Regions from separate parts of the Pseudocitrobacter cyperus genome, predicted to be linked through region 1. Evidence: predicted binding sites of a transcription regulator. Region 1 holds the regulator's gene; the other holds the start of a gene.

Region 1 (7,962 bases):
CGCCAGTGCGATGGGTAAACCCAGTGCAACCAGGCGTTTGAGCACGACAGTATCGGGTTTAATGAAGCGTTCGCTGTTGCGAATATCACGCATTGAACCCGCGTGCTTCACATAATAGAGCATACTGATGAACATCACCCAATAAACTGCCGCCGTGGCGACGCCACAGCCTACGCCGCCGAGCTCCGGCATGCCGAAATGGCCATAGATAAAGATATAGTTCACCGGAATGTTGACCAGCAGGCCAATAAAACCCATTACCATCCCCGGCTTGGTTTTCGCCAGTCCTTCGCACTGGTTACGCGCGACCTGGAAGCAGAGATAGCCAGGCGCCCCCCAAAGCAGGGCGCGCAAATAGCCGACCGCTTTATCTGCAAGTGCAGGGTCAATATTATGCATTGAGCGGATAATATAGCCCGCGTTCCACAGTACCACCATAATCAGAATGGAAACCAACCCCGCCAGCCAGAAGCCCTGACTAACCTGCCCGGCAATACGCTCGCGTCGCCCGGAGCCGTTAAGCTGTGCGATCACCGGCGTCAGCGCCAGCAGCAGGCCGTGACCAAACAGAATCGCTGGCAGCCAAATAGAGGTACCAATGGCGACAGCCGCCATATCGGTTGCGCTGTAGCCGCCTGCCATCACGGTATCAACAAACCCCATTGCCGTTTGGGCAACCTGCGCGAGAATCACGGGGATAGCCAGAGCCAATAACTGACGCGCTTCGCTAAAATACTTCTGCACGTGAACACCTATATTTTTTGTTATTTGAGAGACAGAAAAGCCGCCTGAACAGGCAGCAAGAAGATAATAAAGAGGATTGCCAGCTATTGTAGCGGGGATTTGCCATTAAGCCAGTCTAAAAATCGTCGACTTTACGCTGAGGCTGGCAACCTGTTTGGGCAACTGTTATTGTTCGTATCAGAAAATACGGTGTGGGCTGAACCCTCGCCGGAGTGATTATCGAAGGAGTTAAGCGCATGTTTACTGGTATTGTGCAGGGCACGGCAAAAATCGTGTCCATCGATGAAAAACCGAATTTCCGTACTCACATCGTTGAGTTGCCGGACTACATGCTGGATGGCCTGGAAACGGGCGCATCGGTGGCGCATAACGGCTGCTGCCTGACCGTCACTGAAATTAAGGGTAATCAGATTAGCTTTGATCTGATGAAAGAGACGCTGCGCATCACCAATCTGGGTGACGTAAACGTGGGTGATGTGGTGAACGTTGAACGCGCCGCGAAATTCAGCGATGAAATTGGCGGGCATCTGATGTCGGGCCATATTATGACTACCGCTGAAGTGGCGAAAATAGTCACCTCGGAAAACAATAAGCAGATCTGGTTTAAAATCCAGGATCCTTCACTGATGAAGTACATTCTGTACAAAGGCTTTATCGGTATTGACGGGATTAGCCTGACAGTAGGTGAAGTGACGCCGACGCGTTTCTGTGTGCATTTGATTCCGGAAACCCTGCAACGCACGACGCTGGGCGCGAAACGCCTGGGCGATAAAATCAATATTGAGATAGACCCGCAGACGCAGGCCGTGGTTGATACGGTAGAGCGTGTACTGGCGGCGAAAGAGGCCGCAGCGATAGCGGCGGCACAGCCTGAAGTATAAAAAAATCCCCCGGCGCATTCCGGGGGATTTTTTTATCGTGCAACGCGCAATCCGTTTTCGACTCCGCGAGAGAACACCACCTGCCACAGATGAATATCGCGTGCACGAAACGCACCTGCACAGGCATTAAGGTAGTAAGTGAACATCCGCTTGAAGCGCTCAGAATAGTTATCGGCAATTTCCGGCCAGCTCTGGATAAAACGCTCATGCCAGGCCATCAGCGTCGTATCGTAGTCGGCACCAAAGTTGTGCCAGTCTTCCATCACAAAATGTGGCTCGCTGGCATTGGCAATATGGCGCACGGAGGGCAAACAGCCGTTCGGGAAAATGTATTTATTAATCCACGGATCGACGTTCAGATCGGTACGTTTTGAACCGATGGTATGGAGCAGAAACAGGCCGTCAGGCTTCAGGTTACGATCCACCACTGAGAAGTAGGTCGCGTAGTTTTTCGGCCCGACGTGCTCAAACATACCGACAGACACGATGCGGTCAAATTTGTCATCAAGATCGCGATAGTCCTGCAATAAAATGGTGACATCCAGCCCTTCACAACGCTGCTGCGCCATCTTTTGCTGCTCTGCGGAAATCGTCACGCCTACGACGCTTACGCCGTATTGTTCGGCCATATACTGCGCCAGCCCGCCCCAGCCGCAGCCGATATCGAGCACCCGCATACCGGGTTCTAATTTCAGCTTTTGACAAATCAGATTAAGTTTCGCCTGCTGAGCCTCTTCAAGCGTTTGCGCCTCTTTCCAGTAACCGCAAGAGTACTGCATGAAGGGATCCAGCATACGGCTGAAGAGATCGTTACCGAGATCGTAATGTTCTTTACCCACCATCCAGGCGCGCTTTTTACTTTGAAGATTGAACAGACGAGCAGCGGCGATACGCAACGTATCTTTTAGATGGCGCGGCAGTTGATTTTCCAGCCCGGCGCGTAGCACTTTGTGAAAAAAGAGATCCAGACGCTCGCATTCCCACCAGCCGTCCATATAACTTTCACCCAACCCCAGTGAACCTTCCTGCAAAACACGCTTAAAGAATTGGGGATTTTTCACCTGCAAGTCGGCAGGGCCGTTACCGTTAATTTCGATGCCCGCCCGGCTTAACAATTCGTTGGTGATGCGGTACCAGTCATCATTCGGTACGCTAACTTCTTCTATACACGATGAGCTCATAGCTTCTCCATCCGACCCGGTGATCAGAACCTTAAAACAGCGTAGACGCTTTTTTGAGTTTGTGAGAAATCTCACGGATAGCCCGTGAGCCTGCTATCCGACGTAGCACAGAGGAAGGGAGATTACCCTTGCCGAAATGACCATCCATGGAGAACCGGGAGGCGTCCTCCTCCCGTTAAAAATAATAACGTCTGTAATTATGTGATACGGATCCAGTATAGGACGCAAAATCTACTGATTCAATTAAAAATCTTAGCAAACTAATTACGGCTTCATAACATTGATATTTATCATTTTATGCGCGAGATGATTCCTTTGGTGAATCATTTTCGACAATGCGCGCGCCAGCCTGCATCTTGTAGCCGATACCTGCGAGCACAACGGTGGCCACCATCACGCTGGTGGTCGCCAGCAGAGGTGCGGCAATCAATGATGAAACGACCAGACTGGCGAGGAAGCACAGCCCCAGTTGCAGCGTATTTTGTAAGGCGGCCGCACGCCCGGTAGCCTGCGGGAATGGGCGCAGAGCGCGGGCGACGACGATAGGATAGATAGCGCCGTTTGCCATTGCCATCACGCAGAACGGGATCAGCAGGGCGGTCAGCGAGACATGCGGTGTCAGACCGACGCCCCAGGTGGCAAACACGCTAATGGCGAACAGCATCAACAACCACGGCAGGAGCTTGCCGCCATCCCATTTTTGCAGCGCCGCGCGGCAGCCGTAGCCGCCTATCAGGAAGGCGATGGTCTGCGGAACATAGCTCAGACCAATGGCTGTCGGGCTGTAACCCATGGCATTGAGGATAAATGGCGACCCGGTCAGCCAGGCAAAGAAGCTGGCGGAACAGGCGGCGTATATCAACACGTTGCCGCGGTAATCCTGACTGCGCAGCAGCTTCATAAAGGTCAGTTTGTCCGGGTTTGCGGACACTTTCGGGTGGGCGGGCTTCAGGCGCAGCGCCGGGATCATCAAAATCAGCGTAATGATAAACAGCGTGGTGAAAATAGCCTGCCACTCGAAGTGATGCAGGATCCAGCTTCCCAGCAGGGGGGCCAGTGCCGGAGAGAGGCCAACCAGCGGCATAATCGTGGCGAAAATACGGTTGATACGCTGCGCCGGATAGTAGTCTGTGACCATTGCCTGCCAGGTGACAGCCGCTGCGCAGACGCCGACCGCCTGGATAAAACGCAGCACCAGCAGTATGCTGGCATCGCGCACCCACAGCATTCCCAGGCAGCCGAAGGCGAAAATCGCCAGGCCTGTTAACAAAATCGGTTTGCGGCCATAACGGTCAGAGAGCGGCCCCCACAGCAGTTGCGCGATAGCAAATCCGGCAAGGAACAGACTCAGGCTGGCACTGACGGCAGACGCCGGTGTTTGCAAATCGCTCTGAATGGCGGCAAAGGCCGGAAGATACATATCAGTGGCCAGGAAGCCCAATACGCTCAGGCCCGCCAGCCAGACTAAAAATCCTTTCCCAGGTTGCATAAAAACGCCTTTTCTTGTGTCGGAAGAGGCTGAGAGTGTAGAGAGTGAAATCTGGCTTGTGAAACGCTAATATTTGCGGCCTGGTTTCAAAAATTTTGTAGGCAGAGCATGTGGTCTGAATATTCACTGGAAGTGGTTGATGCCGTTGCGCGTAACGGCAGCTTTAGCGGTGCGGCGAATGAACTGCACCGGGTACCTTCAGCAATCAGTTACACGGTGCGGCAACTGGAAGAGTGGCTGGCGGTTCCGCTGTTCGAACGCCGTCATCGCGATGTTGAGCTGACGCCTGCGGGGGCGTGGTTTTTGAAAGAAGGGCGTTCTGTTATCAAAAAAATGCAGATCACTCGTCAGCAGTGCCAGCAAATTGCCAATGGCTGGCGCGGTCAACTGGCCATTGCGGTTGATAATATCGTCAGGCCTGAGCGCACCCGGCAGATGATTGTCGATTTCTATCGGCACTTCAGTGATGTTGAACTGCTGGTTTATCAGGAAGTGTTCAACGGCGTCTGGGATGCGCTGGCAGATGGCCGGGTTGAGCTGGCGATTGGCGCGACGCAGGCGATCCCCGTTGGGGGGCGTTATGCCTTTCGCGATATGGGTATGCTGAGCTGGCAGTGCGTGGTGGCAAGCCAGCATCCTCTGGCGAAGATGAGCGGGCCATTTAGCGATGATACATTGCGCAACTGGCCTTCGCTGGTGCGTGAGGATACTTCGCGCTCGTTGCCAAAACGAATCACCTGGCTGCTGGATAACCAGAAACGGGTTGTGGTACCAGACTGGGGCTCTTCAGAGACCTGTTTATCCGCGGGGCTTTGCGTCGGAATGGTGCCAGAACATTTTGCGCGTCCGAAGATAGACACGGGCGAGTGGGTGGCACTGGAACTGGAAAACCCTTTTCCGGATGCGGCTTGTTGTCTGACGTGGCAGCAAAACGATACATCTGTAGCGTTAGGCTGGCTGCTGGACTATCTGGGCGACAGTGAAACGCTGAACAGCGAGTGGCTGCGAACGCCGGAAAATGGCGTTCGCAGAGAGCCTTAACGACGGTAATCGCGGAAGGGGCCGTCGGCGACGGAACGGCGCTCGATGAGGCGCGGATGGACTTCAATCGACTGCGACTCTTCGCGTTTGCTGACAATTCTGTCCATCAGCATATTAAAGGCGGTTTCCCCGAGGGAGTCTTTAGGCTGGTGGATAGTGGTCAACGCCGGCGTAAAGAAGCGAGAGTTGCGCACGTTGTCGTAACCAATCAGGGAGATATCCTGCGGGACGCGTAGTCCCATTTCATCAGCGGCGCAGAGCGCACCCATCGCCATGACATCACCACCGCAGAAAATGGCCGTCGGACGCGGATTCTGCGAGAGGATTTGCTGCATGGCGCGATAGCCGGATTCAGGCTCGAAATCACCCTGAACGATCCAGTTGGACGGCACATTAATATGCATCTCTTCCATCGCTTTCATAAAACCGGCCAGGCGGCCCGCACCGGTGTTACGCTCAAGCGGGCCGGGGATGACGCCAATTTCGCGGTGGCCACGTTCCACCAGATAACGGCCTGCCATATAGCCACCTTCGAAGGCGTTATCAATGACCGAGTCAGTAAAATCAGCTTTGGCTTCGCCCCAGTCCATCACCACCATCGGAATATTGCGATACTCTTCCAGCATCTGCAGCAGCGATTCCGGATATTCAGAACACATCACCAGCAGGCCGTCTACGCGCTTTTGCGCCATCATAGAGAGGTAAGCGCGCTGCTTCTCAAGATTGTTCCAGGCGTTGCCAAGGATCAGGGTATAGCCTTTCTGAAAACAGTTTTTCTCAACGGCTTCAATTATTTCAGCGAAGTAGGCCGCTTCACTACTGGTTGCCAACAAACCAATGGATTTGGTGTGATTGACTTTCAGACTACGGGCGACGGCGCTTGGAGAGTAGTGGAGCTCTTTGATTGCCGCCCATACCGCTTCCCGCGTATCCTCGGCGACAAAGCGCGTCTTGTTAATCACATGTGATACAGTTGTAGTGGAAACGTTTGCGCGTTTCGCTACATCTTTAATAGTTGCCATTCCATCTCACTCCAGACCCGGGCCTGCCCCCGTTCGATTAACTACGAAAACGTTTGCCTTCACTCACCCTGACGCAATGTTATGAATTGCGGTTCGCCGGGAAAACGACACAGGACGACAGGAGGGGGTCAATGGCCGATACACTTATAAATTAGCGTCGAATTTTGTCTGATCTTTGGCAAAAGTGGAAGCGCAAAATCGGTTATCGTGTGAAATCAGAGAAGATTTTTGCTATTAAGTGTGCAAAAATGATTTAACTCACTTTTGGTGTGGTGATAACAAGGAGAAAAATTGATGAGTACTGAACTGAAGATGTCAATTACCACGACGGTTATTACGCTGGCGCTGATCGTGGCGGCCGGGCTAACTGCCGTCCTGCATTAATTCATTTCGCAGGGAGAGTTCACTCTCCCTCACTTCAATTCCTCATATCGATTGTTATCACATCAGCAAAACTATTTTGCTAATTTGTACACTTCTGTTTTTTTGTGATCGATGTCATGCTTTTGCCTTCAGTTGTCACGCCGTCCAGATTTGCGGCAAACCGGAGTCATTGCATGAAAGTCAATTTTCCCTTACTGGCGTTAGCCATTGGCGCATTTGGGATTGGCACCACCGAATTTTCGCCGATGGGGCTCTTACCTGTTATCGCTGAAGGGGTTGATGTTTCAATTCCTGCCGCAGGTATGTTAATCAGCGCCTACGCTGTAGGGGTGATGGTGGGTGCGCCGCTGATGACGTTACTGCTCTCCCATCGTGCGCGGCGCAATGCCTTAATCTTCCTGATGACGATTTTCACCCTCGGCAATGTGCTCTCGGCTATCGCGCCGGATTACACCACCCTGATGCTCTCGCGCATTATTACCAGCCTCAACCATGGCGCATTCTTTGGCCTGGGCTCGGTGGTTGCGGCAAGCGTGGTGCCAAAACACAAACAAGCCAGCGCGGTCGCCACTATGTTTATGGGGCTGACGATTGCCAACATCGGCGGTGTTCCCGCAGCCACCTGGCTTGGCGAAACCATCGGCTGGCGGATGTCGTTCCTGGCAACGGCGGGTCTTGGCGTGATTTCGATAGTTAGCCTGTGGCTCTCGTTACCGCAGGGCGGGGCAGGTGAAAAACCGGATGTGAAACGCGAACTTTCGGTGCTGGTGCGCCCGCAGGTGCTTTCCGCTTTGCTGACGACGGTGCTCGGTGCGGGAGCGATGTTTACGCTCTATACCTATATTTCGCCGGTATTGCACACCATTACCGATGCATCCTCTACCTTTATCACATTGATGCTGGTGCTGATTGGCGTCGGTTTTTCTCTGGGGAACTACCTCGGCGGTAAGTTTGCCGATCGTTCCGTCAGCGGCACGCTGAAGGGATTTTTGTTGCTTCTGATGTTGATAATGCTGGCGATACCGTTCCTTGCGCGCACGGAAATCGGTGCTGCGGTCAGCATGGTTATCTGGGGAGCCGCGACCTTCGCTGTCGTGCCACCACTGCAGATGCGTGTGATGCGTGTGGCTCATGAAGCGCCAGGGCTCTCGTCTTCGGTTAATATCGGGGCGTTTAATCTGGGCAATGCGTTGGGCGCAGTTGCGGGCGGAGCGGTAATT
Region 2 (7,962 bases), on a different contig from region 1:
GGCGCTGAGCGGCGTAATGATTAATGCCGATGCGGGTCTTGCCATCCGCGGCATCCGCCACGTTGCTGCTGGTCTGGATTTATAAGGAGCCACCATGAACGATGAAATCATTGCCATTATTGGCGGCGGTCAGGCGGCGGCGATGGCGGCAGCCTCTTTGCGCCAGCAGGGTTTTAGCGGTGAATTACACCTTTTCTCAGACGAGCAATATTTGCCCTATGAGCGTCCGCCGCTGTCGAAAGCAATGCTTCTGGACGACAATCCGCAGCTTCAGCCGGTGCTTGCCGCCGGGTGGTGGCAGGCAAACAATGTGCAGTTGCATCTCGGTGTAACGATTCGCCGGATTGATCGGCAGGCAAAAATGGTCGTGCTGGCAGACGGACAGACCTATCGCTGGACGAAGCTACTGATAGCCACCGGCGCGGCGGCGCGTCCACTGCCCATGCTTGATGCGCTGGGGGAACGCTGCTTCACCCTGCGTCATGCGCTCGATGCTGAACGCTTGCGCCCGGTGCTGGAAACGGGGAAATCACTGGTGATAGTTGGCGCAGGAACGATTGGCCTTGAGCTGGCAGCCAGCGCGACCCAGCGCGGTTGCCTGGTTACTGTCGTCGAACTCGCGCCGACAGTGATGGGCCGCAATGCGCCGCCGCCGGTGCGTGACTATCTCATCCGCCGCCACCAACAGGCTGGTGTTCGCCTGCGGCTAAACAACGCCATTGAGCATATTGACTCAGGCGACGACCTTCGGTTGACGCTACACAATGGCGAGCAGCTTTCAGCCGATGCGGTGATCTACGGTATCGGCATTGTGGCGAACGATGCTCTCGCCCGCGAGGCCGGGCTGGAAACCGCTAACGGTATCGTGGTGGATGCGCGCTGTGCTACCGCTGACCCGGCGATATTTGCCGCCGGTGATGTGGCGATAACTCGTCTGCCTGACGGTTCACTGCATCGCATTGAAAGCTGGGAAAACGCTAACGTTCAGGCGCAAATCGCCGTTGCTGCGATGCTTGAACAACCCCTTCCCGTCGCCGCGCCAGGCTGGTTCTGGACAGATCAGTTCAGCGATAATCTGCAATTTGTCGGTGAGATGCAGGGCGAAAACTGGATCTATCGCGGCAATCCGGACGCGGGAAAAGCGATATGGTGCCAGTTGCGCGACGGGGTGTTGACTGGAGCCGTAGCGCTAAATCAGGGGCGTGAAGTGCGCGTGTTGCGTAAACTGATCCAGTCGGGCAAACCGCTTGCCGTTGATGCGCTGACCGATGAGAGCATGGCGCTTAAATCGCTGTAAGTCAGAAAAAGGTCGCGCTGGCGACCTTTTCAGCGATCGGTAAACATAACGGCGCATCGCGTGGCAGAGAGTCACATTGTGTATTACGTTTTAAGAACACGTCTTAACACAATGGAAGACTATGAACACACTACGTTATTTCGACTTTGGCACATCACGTTCGCTGATACTGCTGATCGCGCGCATCGCTCTCGTTTTGCTGTTTATTATTTTCGGTTATCCGAAAATGCTGGGCTTCGACGGCACGGTTCAGTATATGGCGTCCTCGGGCGCGCCAGTGCCAACCCTGTCGGCGATTATCGCCATCATTATGGAAGTGCCAGTCGCCATTCTGATTGTACTGGGCTTCTTCACGCGTCCGCTGGCGGTTATCTTCGTTTTCTATACGCTGGGTACGGCGGTGATTGGCCACCATTACTGGGATATGACCGGCGATGCAGTGGTGCCAAACATGATTAACTTTTATAAAAACGTCAGTATTGCAGGCGGGTTCCTGCTGCTGGCGATTACCGGGCCGGGCGCGATTTCGTTAGATCGCCGTTGATAAAAAACCTGATGACACAAAAAAGGCCGCTTGCGCGGCCTTTTGTCGTTCGGCAAAACAGAATTATGCGTAAACCGGGAAGCGTGCGCAGATTTCCAGAACTTTACCTTTGATGCGCTCGATAACCGCTTCATCATTGATATTATCCAGAACGTCACACATCCAGCCAGCCAGCTCTTTTACTTCCGCTTCTTTAAAACCGCGACGCGTTACAGCCGGAGAACCGATACGGATACCGGAAGTCACGAACGGGCTCTTCGGATCGTTTGGCACGCTGTTTTTGTTGACGGTGATGTTAGCGCGGCCGAGGGCAGCATCAGCTTCTTTACCGGTCAGGTTTTTGTCGACCAGATCCAGCAGGAACAGGTGGTTTTCAGTACCGCCGGAAACCACTTTGTAACCACGGTTCAGGAACACTTCCACCATCGCTTTGGCGTTTTTGGCAACCTGCTGCTGATAAACTTTAAATTCCGGCTCCATCGCTTCTTTCAGTGCGACCGCTTTACCGGCGATAACGTGCATCAGTGGGCCACCCTGTGCGCTTGGGAAAACGGCAGAGTTCAGTTTTTTGTACAGTTCTTCACTACCGCCTTTCGCCAGAATCAGGCCGCCACGCGGGCCCGCCAGGGTTTTGTGGGTGGTGGTGGTGACAACGTGCGCATGCGGAACCGGGTTCGGATAAACGCCAGCGGCAATCAGACCCGCAACGTGAGCCATATCGACGAACAGGTATGCGCCGATGCTGTCAGCGATTTCACGCATTTTTGCCCAGTCAACGATGCCGGAGTAAGCAGAGAAGCCACCGATGATCATCTTCGGTTTGTGCTCTTTAGCCTGCTTCGCCATGTCTTCGTAGTCAATTTTACCGGACTCATCAATGCCGTAAGGGATGATGTTATACAGTTTACCGGAGAAGTTGACCGGGGAGCCGTGAGTCAGGTGGCCGCCCTGCGCCAGGTTCATACCGAGAACGGTATCGCCCGGCTGCAGCAGTGCAGTGTAGACCGCGAAGTTAGCCTGAGAACCAGAGTGCGGCTGAACGTTAGCGTAGTCTGCGCCAAACAACTCTTTCGCGCGGTCGATAGCCAGTTGTTCTACGATATCCACATATTCGCAACCACCGTAGTAGCGTTTGCCCGGATAACCTTCAGCATATTTGTTGGTGAGCTGAGACCCCTGAGCCTGCATGACGCGCGGGCTGGTGTAGTTTTCGGAGGCGATCAGTTCGATGTGCTCTTCCTGACGTACTTTTTCCTGCTCCATAGCCTGCCACAGTTCGGCATCATAATCGGCAATGTTCATTTCACGCTTTAACATCCGCATCTCCTGACTCAGCTAACAGTAAATTTTTTAAGCCCTGATGGACAACGGCCAACAGTATAACTGATTAGTTCTGCGATAACAGGTCTTGACAAACGATTTTACGCAAACGATTACCTTCATGCTACACAAGGGATTGAGGAATAAAGACTCGCCAAATTTCAACGGATATCTTTTCAGGTTTGTGATGCAAATTTTTCACGTTGTAACTAACGTGACGCATTGTTACAAAGAACCATTTACAAAGCAGGGTTATTTTCATAAGATGCATTAAAGATGCAACAATAAATAATTTAAAAAAGGAAACCTGCCATGCTTGATGCTCAAACCATTGCCACCGTAAAAGCCACCATCCCCCTGCTGGTTGAAACGGGCCCCAAACTCACCGCCCACTTTTACGACCGGATGTTTATCCATAACCCGGAACTGAAAGAGATTTTCAATATGAGCAACCAGCGCAACGGCGACCAGCGTGAAGCCCTGTTCAATGCCATTGCCGCCTACGCCAGCAATATTGAAAACCTGCCAGCCCTGCTCCCGGCGGTGGAGAAAATCGCCCAGAAACACACCAGCTTCCAGATCAAACCGGAACAGTACAACATTGTGGGTGAGCACCTGCTGGCAACGCTGGATGAGATGTTCAGCCCGGGTCAGGAAGTGCTGGACGCATGGGGTAAAGCCTACGGCGTGCTGGCGGGGGTATTTATCAACCGTGAAGCAGAAATCTACCAGCAGAATGCGAATAAAACCGGCGGCTGGGAAGGCACACGCCCGTTCCGCATCGTGGCAAAAACGCCGCGTAGCGCGCTCATCACCAGCTTTGAATTTGAACCGGTGGACGGCGGCGCGGTAGCGGATTATCAGCCGGGCCAGTATCTGGCCGTGTGGCTGAAACCGGAAGGTTTCCCGCATCAGGAAATTCGTCAGTACTCCCTCACCCGCAAAGCGGATGGTAAAGGTTATCGCATTGCGGTGAAACGCGAAGACGGTGGTCAGGTATCAAGCTGGCTGCACAACTCCGCGAATGTCGGCGATGTGGTGCATCTGGCGGCACCGGCGGGCGATTTCTTTATGTCCGTGGAAAATAACACACCGGTGACGCTGATTTCCGCAGGCGTCGGTCAAACGCCAATGCTGGCGATGCTCGATACGCTGGCGAAATCCAGCCATACCGCGCAGGTGAACTGGTACCACGCGGCGGAAAACGGCGACGTGCATGCCTTTGCTGATGAAGTGAGAACCCTGGGCGCCAGCCTGCCGCGCTTTACGGCGCATACCTGGTATCGCCAGCCGACCGACGCAGATCGTCAGGCGGCAGCATTTAACAGCGAAGGATTGATGGATTTAAGCGCGATGGAAGGGGCGTTCAGCGACCCGGAGATGCAGTTTTATCTCTGTGGCCCGGTAGGGTTTATGCAGTTTGCCGCGAAGCAGTTGGTTGAGCTGGGCGTGAAGCAGGAGAGCATTCATTACGAGTGCTTCGGGCCGCATAAGGTGCTGTGATTTACAGCACCCTCACCTTCCCCCTCTCCCTCAGGGAGAGGGGGAAGGTTCGTGCAAACACAACCCTCTGCGCTGTTTTCTCCCTCTCCCTGTGGGAGAGGGCGGGGTGAGGGAGTCGCGGCGTTAAATCGCCGCGTCGTCCTCTTCACCGGTACGAATACGGATCACGCGCGCCACATCAAAGACGAAGATTTTGCCGTCGCCAATTTTGCCCGTTTGCGCTGTGCGGATAATCGTATCCACGCAGGTATCGACGATATCGTCGCTAACCACGATTTCAATTTTGACTTTCGGCAGGAAGTCCACCATGTATTCCGCACCGCGATAGAGCTCGGTGTGGCCTTTCTGACGCCCAAAGCCTTTCACTTCCGTTACGGTCATGCCGGTAATACCGACTTCCGCCAGTGCTTCACGTACATCATCCAGTTTGAAGGGTTTAATAATCGCATCAATTTTTTTCATGGTGTTCCTGTTTTTCAGTCGCGTAACCGGTTGCTCACCGTATCATAAATCACGCAAAAGTACGGTGCTACTCTTTAAAATCATTTGCGTCCAGTTCATGGCGTGAGAGCAGCTTGTAAAACTCCGTGCGGTTACGCCCCGCCATTCTCGCAGCATGCGTTACATTACCTTTAGTGATTTGCAACAGTTTGCGCAGATAGTTGAGTTCAAACTGGTTACGCGCCTCGACAAAGGTGGGCAGCGCCGTGTTTTCACCTTCCAGCGCCTGATCGACCAGCGCGTCGCTGATCACCGGCGACGAAGTCAGCGCCACGCATTGTTCAATCACGTTCACTAACTGGCGCACGTTCCCCGGCCAGTTAGCCGCCATCAGTCGTTTCATCGCATCGGTGGAGAATGCGCGCACGAACGGTTTATGACGGTCGGCGGACTGACGTAGCAGATGATTCGCCAGCAGAGGGATATCTTCCGTGCGCTCAGCAAGCGTCGGCAGCTTGAGGTTGACGACATTGAGACGGTAGAAGAGATCCTCACGAAACTCGCCCTTTGCCATCGCTTTTGGCAGGTCGCGGTGGGTGGCGGAGATAATACGGACGTTAATTTCCAGATCCCGGTTACTGCCCAGCGGGCGCACTTTACGCTCCTGTAACACGCGCAATAATTTGACCTGTAGCGGCGCGGGCATATCGCCAATTTCATCAAGGAACAGCGTGCCGCCTTCCGCCGCCTGGAATAACCCTTCGCGATTGCTCACCGCGCCGGTAAAGGCTCCGCGCGCATGGCCGAAGAGTTCCGACTCCAGCAGTTGTTCCGGCAGTGCGCCGCAGTTGATGGCGACAAACGGTTTGCCGCTGCGCGGGCTGGCATTGTGAATCGCCTGCGCCAGAATCTCTTTCCCGGTTCCGCTCTGGCCGTTAATCAGCACGCTGACGTCGGATTGCGCCACCATCTGCGCCTGTTCCAGCAGCCGGAGCATAATGGGGCTACGGGTGACGATAGACTCCCGCCAGCGTTCATCAACCGCTGGTGAAGAGCGCTCCAGCGCCTCATCAATGGCTTTGTAGAGCGCGTCTTTGTCGACCGGTTTGGTCAGAAAACTAAACACGCCCTGTTGGGTGGCGGCCACGGCATCCGGAATCGAGCCATGGGCGGTGAGAATAATAACCGGCATTCCCGGCTGTACTTTCTGGATTTCAGAGAAGAGCTGTAAGCCATCCATCTCATCCATGCGCAGGTCGCTGATGACCAGATCGATACGCTCTTTCGCCAGCACACGCAGCCCCTGCAGCCCACTTTCTGCGGTATCCACCTGATAGCCTTCGCTGGTCAAACGCATTCCCAGTAGTTTCAGCAGCCCCGGATCGTCATCCACCAGCAATAGCCGTGCGGTTTTCCGTGGGGTCATGGTTTATCCTCCGTGTCGGCTGGCGCATCCGTACCGTGAGAACCATCCGCATTAATACCCGGCGATGGTTTGCGGCTGTAAAGCTGGCGCTCAATATCCGTCAGATTTTGCAGTTTGCGGGTGGTCAGTTCGAGTTCACTTTTCAGCGCCTGCTGCTGCTGACGCAGTTCGTCCAGCGCAACATCGCTCGATTCCTGTAGCTTGCTGTAGCGTGTGCGCTCGTCGGTGAGTTTTAACTGCAACATCTGATTGTCACGCCACACCTGATAGAGCGGACGAATACGCGAGGGAATTTGCGCACTTCGCATATCCAGACGCGAAACAATAAGCTGACGTTCAGACGGCGTGATTTTGGCATTCGCCAGTAATACGCCGCGTTTGAAGGCATCTGACCAGCTTTCATCACCCAGTTGATTCGCCAGCGCCCGCGCCTGTGCAGGCGAAAGGCGATCGGCGCAGTCCATACCGCGCAGCCAGTAAAGCGGGTTGTTCTCGGCCACTGCGCCCTGCAAAGACCAGAGATCGTCACAGGTTGTGGAGAGATAATCAGCGACCTGTTCATGAGGAATTTTCTCGTCGCTGAGGCCGCCAATATGCGGCGTCAGGCCAGAGCTACAGCCGACGAGCGCCAGACAGGAGAGACCCGACAGCCAGAAGCGACGGACGCCCTGTACGACACGCGTACTAAAGAAGTGGGACATATGCACCCGATATGTAGTCATGTGGTTGTTTTATCCGGCCCGGGGATGGGGAGTTCGATACGAAAACAGATATCGCCCGCACTATCGTCAATAAGATGAAGCTCACCGTGCATCTTGCGCACACAATCACGGGCGATACTCAACCCCAGACCACTGCCCTTCACTGCCCCTTTTCGCTGGCGACTGCCCTGGAAAAAGGGTTCAAAAATCATTGCTTTCTCAGCATCGGGGATCGGCGTCCCCGTGTTTGCCACATCAATCGCTATTCGTCCGTGCGATTGCTGGCTACGGATATAAATGTTACCGGATTCAGTACCATAGTGCACCGCATTGGAGTAGAGATTATCCAGCGCACTCATCAATAACGTCGGCTCCGCCAGGCATGCTGGCGCATCGAGCGATATCCGGGTATGCATCATTTTAGCCCTTGCAGGCAAACTGTGCGCCGAAACAACAGCTTCCACCAGCGGAGCCAGTTCGACAGTGTCCATCGAAACGGCGCCGTCGCTCAGTTTTCGGTTGTAATCGAGCAACTGTTCAATCAGCTTTTGCAGGTTACGGCTGCTCTCATCCAGGATATCCACCACCTCTTTTTGCTCGGGCGTGAGTGGGCCAACCACCTGATCGACCAGCAGTTCGGTTCCTTCCCGCATACTGGCGAGAGGCGTTTTCAGTTCATGAGAGAGATGGCGCAGAAACTGGTGGCGCTGCGACTCCAGCCATGACAGGC

What was found. The regulator PurR, encoded in region 1, represses purine synthesis genes. The targets are predictions, from matches to a motif close to CANGCAAACGTTTGCNTG.
Region 2: the regulator PurR is predicted to act here: its motif matches at 3,264-3,281, upstream of glyA (serine hydroxymethyltransferase).

What each region holds. Positions count from the first base shown of each region.
Region 1 is NZ_JAYMYY010000001.1:337,883-345,844, forward strand. It holds gene mdtK (MdtK family multidrug efflux MATE transporter) at 1-744, opposite strand, end outside; gene VSR74_RS01665 (riboflavin synthase subunit alpha) at 981-1,625, shown strand; gene cfa (cyclopropane fatty acyl phospholipid synthase) at 1,658-2,806, opposite strand; gene punC (purine nucleoside transporter PunC) at 3,102-4,295, opposite strand; gene punR (DNA-binding transcriptional activator PunR) at 4,404-5,336, shown strand; gene purR (HTH-type transcriptional repressor PurR) at 5,333-6,358, opposite strand; gene cydH (cytochrome bd-I oxidase subunit CydH) at 6,653-6,742, shown strand; gene VSR74_RS01695 (MFS transporter) at 6,916-7,962, shown strand, end outside.
Region 2 is NZ_JAYMYY010000006.1:36,487-44,448, reverse strand. It holds gene hcaB (3-phenylpropionate-dihydrodiol/cinnamic acid-dihydrodiol dehydrogenase) at 1-85, shown strand, start outside; gene hcaD (phenylpropionate dioxygenase ferredoxin reductase subunit) at 95-1,297, shown strand; gene VSR74_RS18010 (DoxX family protein) at 1,419-1,841, shown strand; gene glyA (serine hydroxymethyltransferase) at 1,905-3,158, opposite strand; gene hmpA (NO-inducible flavohemoprotein) at 3,474-4,664, shown strand; gene glnB (nitrogen regulatory protein P-II) at 4,788-5,126, opposite strand; gene glrR (two-component system response regulator GlrR) at 5,194-6,531, opposite strand; gene qseG (two-component system QseEF-associated lipoprotein QseG) at 6,528-7,253, opposite strand; gene qseE (two component system sensor histidine kinase QseE/GlrK) at 7,250-7,962, opposite strand, start outside.